DNA from 2 places in the Pseudomonas sp. GW456-E7 genome. Region 2 is predicted to be linked to the other one. Evidence: predicted binding sites of a transcription regulator. Region 2 holds the regulator's gene; the other holds the start of a gene.
What was found. Region 2 encodes sigma-54, which starts transcription at its own class of promoters, with help from an activator protein. Its sites were predicted from a motif close to ANTGGCATNNANNTTGCTNT; they were not measured.
Positions count from the first base shown of each region.

Region 1 (4,432 bases), on a different contig from region 2:
GCCGTTGGCCAGATGAACTTCTACGGTGACGGCGGGTGCCTCCACGCCGATCTGGGCGCGGCTGTGGACGATGGAGAGGGACATGGGCGTTCCTTGAGCTAAATGGGGGCCGCTTCCTGCGGGTTTTTGAAGGGTAGTCGTGGGAGGGCGTTGCGGTGTGGTGGCTGGGGCGGCAAACATTCACCGGATGTTGCGAGACCGACAGTCACCACCCTGTGGCGAGGGAGCTTGCTCCCGTTGGACGGCGTAGCCGTCCCTCTTTTGGGGCCGCTTCGCGACCCAACGGGAGCAAGCTCCCTCGCCACAGGTCATTCACCGCTCGGTCTGTTTCTGCACAGGGTGGGTGCCACATGAGTGACTTCTTTGGGCTCAGCGCGGTTGCAGTACCCGCGAAGCTCGCCTCCACCACGGCTCGCTCACCGCATGCTGTGGTCGTTCGTGGTCAGGCAGCATCTGCGGCACGTCCTGCAACCGAATCCACGGCTGGTTATTCCAGTGCAGCAGGCTCAACGACATTTCCGGCCAATTGAGCAGGCTCAGTTGTGGGCGTTCGGTTGTGGTGGGGTGTTGGGCGTCCCGCAGGGCGGGGACGACTTCGTGGGTGAGCCATTCACGCAAGGCTCGGTATTCGGGGCAGTAGTGGTAGACGAGCATGGCGTAGACACCGGATTCGCTGATCAGCAGGGTGTTTTCGATGTGACCGTGGATGAGGGTTTGGGTGGTTTGGTATTGGTCGGGGTCGAGTTTTCGGAGTTGGCGGTCGTTGAGATGGATGCGTAGTAATCGGCCGAGGTCGCGGGCGCTGAACCAGGGTTGGTTTTGCAGGAGGAGGGCGTGGAGGTGGAGTTTGTGGCGGGTGAAGATGTGAGGTGTTAGATAGTTTTCGTCCATGTTGTAGTACCCAAAATCGCATGAAGGACACTGCCGCTTATCGTCGCCAAACAATAAGGGTGGCAGCTGTGCGCGGGTTGGCGAACCGGTGCATGCGAAAAACCGGCAGACCCGAAGGTCTCCCACGCCCAGCCGCCATAATTCGAAAGGGAAAATGCCCGATATCGAACGTGGTCACTGTGCGTCACATGCTATTCAGGTCGCCAAACCCAGTGCTGAACATTCAGCGGGGATGAGCTTAGAGACCGGATACCTGGCGACGCAATCGGACGGCGGTGTGATGTTTGTAGGACGTTGCCGGGATTTTTGCGGGGCTTGGGATCAAAAGATCGCAGCCTTCGGCAGCTCCTACAGGGGGCTGTGTTTCAAAGCGGGATTGATGGGTTACTCGGTTGGCGGGTTGAGCTTCGCTTCCATCTCCGCGACCTTCGTTTCAAGAGCCTCCAGCCGCGCCCGCGTGCGTGCCAGTACAACCATCTGGCTATCGAACTCTTCCCGGCTCACCAGATCCAGCTTGCTGAAGCCGCTCTGCAGCAACATTTTGAACTGGCTTTCGATTTCGGCTTTCGGCAGGGGGGTGTCACCGCTGAAGAGGCGGGAGGCGGTGCCGGTCAGGGCGTCGAGGAAGTCTTTTGGCGCGAGCATGGGCAATGTCCTGGAAACAATGACGGGCAGTGTATCACGCAGTGTCTATAGTCATTTGCGCGGGCAAAGGGTGCACGGTTTTCGCGCATCGGGACGGGCGGCGTCGCACCGTTGTTGTGCGTAACGTGCCGGGTGTTGTCGCGAAGTATCCGCCATCCGCCGGTAAAGACTTGAAAACAGTCAGTTTTGTGGAGATGGCAAGCTTTCTGCTTAGATGCTGGTGACCCATGCACTGATGCAGTCGCTGTGACGAATGCAGTGCGCCAGGCGAATCACGGGGAGTGCTTCGCAAGGAGCGGTTAGCTGGCGTCGGACGGGCAGGTAAGGCCGACGATGCGTTACAAAGCCAGGCACTGCGCTTAGACTTGAGACGGGTTTGTTTTCCTGGGGCAAGTCCACCAATTCGGGAGAGAGTTTTCATGAAGCTAGTCACTGCCATCATCAAGCCGTTCAAGCTGGACGACGTACGCGAGTCGCTGTCCGAGATCGGCGTGCAGGGCATTACCGTCACTGAAGTCAAAGGCTTTGGCCGGCAGAAGGGGCACACCGAGCTGTATCGCGGCGCGGAATACGTGGTCGATTTCCTGCCCAAGGTGAAGATCGACGTCGCCATCGACGACAAGGATCTGGACCGGGTAATCGAGGCCATCACCAAGGCTGCCAACACCGGCAAGATCGGTGACGGCAAGATCTTCGTGGTCAATCTGGAACAGGCGATTCGCATCCGTACCGGCGAAACCGATACCGACGCTATCTAAGCCGCCACAAACCCAACGCCCCAGGAGAAAACAATATGACTCTGCGTAAATTCGCAGGGCTAGGAGCCCTGTTGTCCATCGTAATGCCCAGCCTTGCTTTGGCGGCAGACGAAGTGGCGGCCCCGGTCCTCAACTCTGGCGACACTGCCTGGATGTTGACCTCTACAGCCTTGGTGCTGTTCATGACCATTCCCGGCCTCGCGCTGTTCTACGGCGGCATGGTCCGGTCGAAAAACATTCTTTCCGTGATGATGCAGTGCTTCGCCATTACCGGTCTGATCAGCGTCCTGTGGGTCATCTATGGCTACAGCATCGCGTTCGACACCACCGGCATGGAGCAGGGCGTCGTCAACTTCAACTCGTTCTTCGGCGGCATGGGCAAGGCATTCCTGGCCGGTGTCACGCCAGCTAGCCTGACCGGTCCTGCGGCGCTGTTCCCTGAAGCGGTGTTCATCACCTTCCAGATGACCTTCGCCATCATCACGCCGGCGCTGATCGTCGGTGCCTTCGCCGAGCGGATGAAGTTCTCCGCGATGCTGGTCTTCATGGGCATCTGGTTCACCCTGGTTTACGCGCCGATTGCGCACATGGTCTGGTCCGGTAACGGCGGCCTGATGTGGGACTGGGGCGTTCTGGACTTCGCCGGCGGCACCGTGGTGCACATCAACGCCGGTGTGGCCGGTCTGATTGCCTGCCTGGTGCTGGGCAAGCGCAAGGGCTTCCCGACCACGCCGATGGCACCGCACAACCTCGGTTATACCCTGATGGGCGCGGCCATGCTGTGGGTCGGCTGGTTCGGTTTCAACGCCGGTTCCGCCGCTGCGGCCAACGGCACCGCCGGTATGGCGATGCTGGTGACGCAAATCGCGACTGCCGCTGCTGCGCTGGGCTGGATGTTTGCCGAGTGGGTCACCCATGGCAAACCTAGCGCACTGGGCATCGCTTCGGGCGTGGTTGCCGGTCTGGTGGCAATTACCCCGGCTGCCGGCACCGTTGGCCCGATGGGCGCGCTGGTCATCGGTCTGGCGGCTGGCGTGGTGTGCTTCTTCTGCGCCACCACCCTGAAACGCAAGCTCGGCTATGACGACTCCCTGGACGCCTTCGGCGTACACGGTATCGGCGGTATTCTCGGCGCAATCCTGACCGGTGTGTTCGCCGCGCCGTCCCTGGGTGGCTTCGGCACCGTGACCGACATCGCCGCACAAGTGTGGATTCAGTGCAAAGGCGTAGGTTTCACGGTGATCTACACCGCGATCGCCACGTACATCATCCTCAAGGTGCTGGATGCGGTCATGGGTCTGCGCATCAATGAAGAAGAAGAGGCGGTCGGCATCGATCTGGCGCTTCACAACGAACGCGGCTACAACTTGTAAGCACGCGCATAAAAAACTTGCCCGGCTTGCCGGGCATTTTTTTGTCTGAAATTTGTCATTGCAGGGTGAGCTGGAAGGTTTTTTCCTACAGGTTTTAAGATGTTTACGTCGGGTGTTTTTGTGCGGTCGATGGCTTACATGATTGAAGGAATATTAGGGCCTTTGTTTTTTCCCAGAGCGCGCTAGAATGCGCCCCGAACGTGCGGAGAACTGTATGTGGCAACAGACTCTGATTACCTTGCGGGCGAGGCCCCGAGGCTTTCACCTGGTAACGGACGAGTTACTCGCCGGCCTGCCTGAACTCAAGGCGTGTCGGGTCGGTCTGTTGCACTTGTGGCTGCAGCATACCTCGGCGTCGTTGACCATCAACGAGAACGCCGATCCGGCGGTACGTCGCGACTTCGAACGGTTTTTCAATCGTCTGATCCCACAAGGAACAGACGGCTATGAGCATAACGACGAAGGCCAGGACGACCTCCCGGCGCACTTCAAGGCCAGCGTGCTTGGCTGTCAGCTCTGTTTGCCGATTTCGGCAGGCCGGCTGGCGTTGGGAACCTGGCAAGGCGTTTACCTGGGCGAGCACCGCGATCATGGCGGTGCCCGTAAAGTCCTCGCCACCGTGCACGGTGAAGAGGCATAACCGCTGGTCAGCAGCGGCTGTTGATTTTTTTCCGGCAGCCTTCGACAGAGGGCAAAGCTGGGCTATAACTAATCTGCTTTTCGCAAGTCATGAGGTAGAACATGAGCGACGATGATCTGGAAAAC
Region 1 covers NZ_JBWKZB010000004.1:8,862-13,293, forward strand. The annotation lists gene AC07YV_RS04190 (YifB family Mg chelatase-like AAA ATPase) at 1-84, opposite strand, end outside; gene AC07YV_RS04195 (BRO-N domain-containing protein) at 370-891, opposite strand; gene AC07YV_RS04200 (accessory factor UbiK family protein) at 1,276-1,536, opposite strand; gene glnK (P-II family nitrogen regulator) at 1,956-2,294, shown strand; gene AC07YV_RS04210 (ammonium transporter) at 2,330-3,667, shown strand; gene AC07YV_RS04215 (secondary thiamine-phosphate synthase enzyme YjbQ) at 3,882-4,307, shown strand; gene sutA (dormancy-specific transcriptional regulator SutA) at 4,409-4,432, shown strand, end outside.
Region 1: glnK (P-II family nitrogen regulator) is a predicted target of sigma-54. The motif match lies at 1,730-1,749, and genes of this name have one in related genera.

Region 2 (4,432 bases):
GCTGGTGGTGTTGATCTTGAGGTCGGCGAGGTCGGCAATCGGCCCGAGCAGCACGCTTTCAACGTTGATGGCTTCGGCCAGCGAGCGGTTGGCGTTGGTCAGGGGGTGGCGTCGGCGGGTTTCCGAGAAGCGCTTGAGCAAGGTTTCTTCGTCGGCGTCCAGGTACAGGACATCGCACTGGATGTGGCGGCTGCGGACTTCTTCGAGCAGTTCGGGGAAGCGTGACAGGTGGCTGGGCAGGTTGCGGGCGTCAATGGAAACGGCCACCAGCGGTTGCATCAGCTCGGTATGAATCAACGCTCGTTCGGCCAGTTCCGGCAGCAGGCCGGCAGGCAGATTGTCGATGCAGTAGTAGCCGTTGTCCTCAAGAACATTGAGGGCGGTGCTTTTACCCGAGCCGGAACGGCCACTGACGATGATCAAGCGCATGATTACTGACCGTTTTGCTCGTCCAGGACAACCTGATACAAGGCTTCGTTGCTTGCGGCATTACGCAGTTTTTCGCGAACGTCCTTGCGGTCGAGCATGCTGGCGATCTGTCGCAGCAGCTCAAGGTGCGCATCGGTAGCGGCTTCCGGGACCAGCAGAACGAACAGCAGGTCAACCGGCGCGCCGTCGATGGCGTCGAAATCGATAGGGGCGTCCAGGTGCATCAATGCACTGATGGGCGATACACAACCCTTGAGACGGCAGTGTGGAATAGCGATGCCGTTGCCAAAACCGGTGGAGCCGAGTTTTTCACGGGCAATCAGCGCCTCGAAGACATCTTGCATCTCCAGAGCCGGCACTTCGCGGGCGATCAGATTGGCAATTTGTTCGAGGGCTTTCTTTTTACTGCCGCCCGGCACGTTCACGAGGGAACGGCCGGGGGTCAGGATACTTTCAAGTCGGATCATGGGTTGGGAGTGTTAACGACCGGTTGCGCCCTGAAGGAGGCTCTGGGTCTTTTCCTTATGCTTTTTGAGTTGTTTATCCAGCTTGTCGGTGAGTGCATCGATCGCAGCGTACATATCGGTATGTTCCGCATTGGCGACCACTTCATTCCCGGGAATATGCAGCGTGGCTTCGATTTTCTGCTTCAGCTTCTCGACGGTCATCGTGACCTGCACGTTAGTGATCTTGTCGAAATGTCGCTCCAATCGTTCGAGTTTTTCGCCGATGTAGGTGCGAAGAGGTTCGGTCACTTCCAGTTGGTGTCCACTGATGTTGACTTGCATACAGCTTCTCCTTCGTTGCCAGTGCATAAAGCGGTAGACCAGATGATCTACCACTGGAACGCTGTGGCGTGGCTCTACATCAACCGCTTGCGTTCGCTCGAAGGCGCGATCCCTAGGGATTCGCGGTACTTGGCGACGGTGCGGCGAGCCACCTGAATGCCTTGTGCCTCCAGTAAACCAGCGATCTTGCTGTCACTCAACGGCTTTTTCTGATTTTCCGCGGCAACCAGTTTTTTGATGATCGCCCGGATCGCCGTGGACGAGCATTCGCCGCCTTCGGAGGTGCTTACGTGACTGGAGAAAAAGTATTTCAGTTCATAGATGCCCCGGGGGGTGTGCATGAACTTCTGGGTGGTCACCCGTGAAATCGTCGACTCATGCATGCCGACCGCTTCGGCGATGTCATGCAGGACCAGCGGCTTCATGGCTTCGTCGCCATATTCGAGGAACCCGCGCTGATGCTCCACGATCTGGGTGGCAACCTTCATCAGGGTTTCATTGCGGCTCTGCAGGCTCTTGATGAACCAGCGGGCCTCCTGCAACTGATTGCGCATGAACGTGTTGTCGGCGCTGGTATCGGCGCGGCGCACAAAGCCGGCGTACTGGGCGTTGACCCGCAGCCGTGGCACCGACTCCTGATTCAGCTCCACCAGCCAGCGCTCGTTGTCCTTGCGTACGATAACGTCAGGAACGACGTACTCGGCTTCGGTGGACTCGATCTGCGAGCCCGGGCGCGGGTTGAGGCTCTGGACCAGCTCTATGACCTGGCGCAGCTCATCTTCCTTGAGCTTCATGCGGCGCATCAACTGGCTGTAGTCGCGGCTGCCCAGCAGGTCGATGTAATCGGTGACAAGGCGCTTGGCTTCGGCCAGCCAAGGGGTCTTGGCGGGCAACTGACGCAATTGCAGCAACAGGCATTCGCCCAGGTTGCGTGCGCCTATGCCGGCCGGCTCGAATTGCTGGATGCGGTGCAGGACGGCTTCGATTTCGTCCAGTTCGATGTCCAGTTCCGGATCGAAGGCTTCGAGGATTTCCTCGAGGGTTTCGTCCAGATAGCCCTGATTGTTGATGCAGTCGATCAGGGTCACGGCGATCAGGCGATCGGTGTCGGACATCGGGGCCAGGTTCAGTTGCCACAGCAAGTGGCTTTGCAGGCTTTCACCGGCCGAGGTGCGGGTGGTGAAGTCCCACTCGTCATCGTCATTGCTGGGCAGGCTGCTGGCGCTGGTCTGGTAAACGTCTTCCCACGCGGTGTCGACGGGGAGTTCGTTGGGGATGCGCTCGTTCCAGTCACCCTCATCGAGGTTATCAACCGTCGGGGCACTTTCCTGGTAGGAGGGTTCCTGGATATCGGTGTTGGGCTTTTGTTCGGCGTTGTCGGCCAAGGGGTCGGAATTGTCGAAGTCGTCGCCTTCTTCCTGGCGTTCGAGCATCGGATTGGACTCCAGGGCCTCCTGGATTTCCTGTTGCAGGTCCAGGGTCGACAATTGGAGCAGGCGGATGGCCTGTTGCAGCTGAGGTGTCATCGTCAGCTGCTGGCCCATTCTCAAGACTAGCGATGGTTTCATGGCAGGGGCTTAACACCTTATTCGCCGGCGCACATGCGCCATCCACTACAGGGCGCCGGGGCGCCAAACATAAGCAAATTATATGCCTGAAACTGAAGGATTTGCCTAGAGCGCTGTAACAATAAAAAACTATAAATTTGTGTTGCGGTGCTGCCCGTATTGGGGGATGAACACGCTGGTTTGCATGAGGCACCGATGAATCGCGAGACGGGTGCCCGGGCGGCTGCCTGGGCACGGCTCAGCGTTTACAGGCGGAACTCATGGCCCAGGTACACTTCCTTCACCAGGTCATTGGCCAGGATGGTCTCTGCATCACCTTCGGCGATCAACTGACCGTCATTGACGATATAGGCGGTTTCACAGATATCCAGGGTTTCACGAACGTTGTGGTCCGTGATCAGCACGCCAATGCCTTTGGCCTTGAGGTGGTAAATGATCTGCTTGATGTCGCCGACCGAAATCGGGTCCACGCCGGCGAAAGGTTCGTCGAGGAGGATGAACTTCGGGTTGGTGGCCAGGGCGCGGGCGATTTCCACGCGGCGGCGCTCACCACCGGACAGGCTCATGCCGAGGTTGTCGCGGATGTGGCTGATGTGGAATTCCTGCAGCAGGCTTTCCAGTTCCTTGCGACGACCGGCCTTGTCGAGCTCCTTGCGGGTCTCGAGGATGGCCATGATGTTGTCGGCCACCGACAGTTTGCGGAAGATCGATGCTTCTTGCGGCAAATAGCCGATACCGGCTTTTGCACGGCCGTGCATCGGCTGGTGGCTGACGTCCAGGTCATCGATCAGGACGCGGCCCTGGTCGGCTTGCACCAGGCCGACGATCATGTAGAAGCAGGTGGTCTTGCCGGCGCCGTTCGGGCCAAGCAGGCCGACGATCTGACCGCTGTCGATGGACAGGCTGACATCACGCACGACCTGGCGGCTCTTGTAGCTCTTGGCCAGATGCTGAGCTTTCAGAGTTGCCATTACTGGGCCTTTTTCTCGTCGGTTTTCTTCTTCGGCTGGATCACCATGTCGATGCGCGGACGCGACTCGGTCACCTTGTTGCCGGTGGCGCGCCCGGCGCTGGCCAGCTTCTTCTCGGTGTCGTAGACGATTTTCTCGCCTTGGGTGACGTTGTTGTCCTTGTCGACAACTTTGGCCTTGTCGATCAACACGACGCGATTTTGCGTGGCGTGATACTGGATGGTCACGCCCCAACCCTGAACAGGCTTGGTATCGCCAGCCGTCTGCAATTGCTCGAAGTACGCCAGGTTGCCCACCGAGGTCACTACGTCAATGTCGCCAGTCGGGGTGCGGGTGATGGTAACGGTGTTGCCGGTCACCTTCATCGAGCCTTGGGTGATGATCACGTCACCCTTATAGGTAGCAATACCTTGCTTGTCGTCCAGTTGGGCATCGTCGGCCTGAATGCGGATAGGCTGCTGTTGGTCTTCCGGCAGAGCCCAGGCGCTCACGCTTCCCAGTGCTGCGCCCAGACTGAGCAAAATCGGGAGGGTTTTAACGAGCCTCATACTGTCCTCTTACGTTCGATAGCAGGTGTATCCTGCTTTCTTTCAAATACGCTTTCATTCCCTTGCCAGTCGATACACCGCCAGCGCCGTCGATTCTAACGTCTTGCTCGGTCTGCGCATATTGCTGC
Region 2 covers NZ_JBWKZB010000033.1:67,973-72,404, reverse strand. The annotation lists gene rapZ (RNase adapter RapZ) at 1-429, opposite strand, end outside; gene ptsN (PTS IIA-like nitrogen regulatory protein PtsN) at 432-896, opposite strand; gene hpf (ribosome hibernation-promoting factor, HPF/YfiA family) at 909-1,217, opposite strand; gene AC07YV_RS20370 (RNA polymerase factor sigma-54) at 1,292-2,785, opposite strand; gene lptB (LPS export ABC transporter ATP-binding protein) at 3,031-3,756, opposite strand; gene lptA (lipopolysaccharide transport periplasmic protein LptA) at 3,756-4,304, opposite strand; gene lptC (LPS export ABC transporter periplasmic protein LptC) at 4,291-4,432, opposite strand, start outside.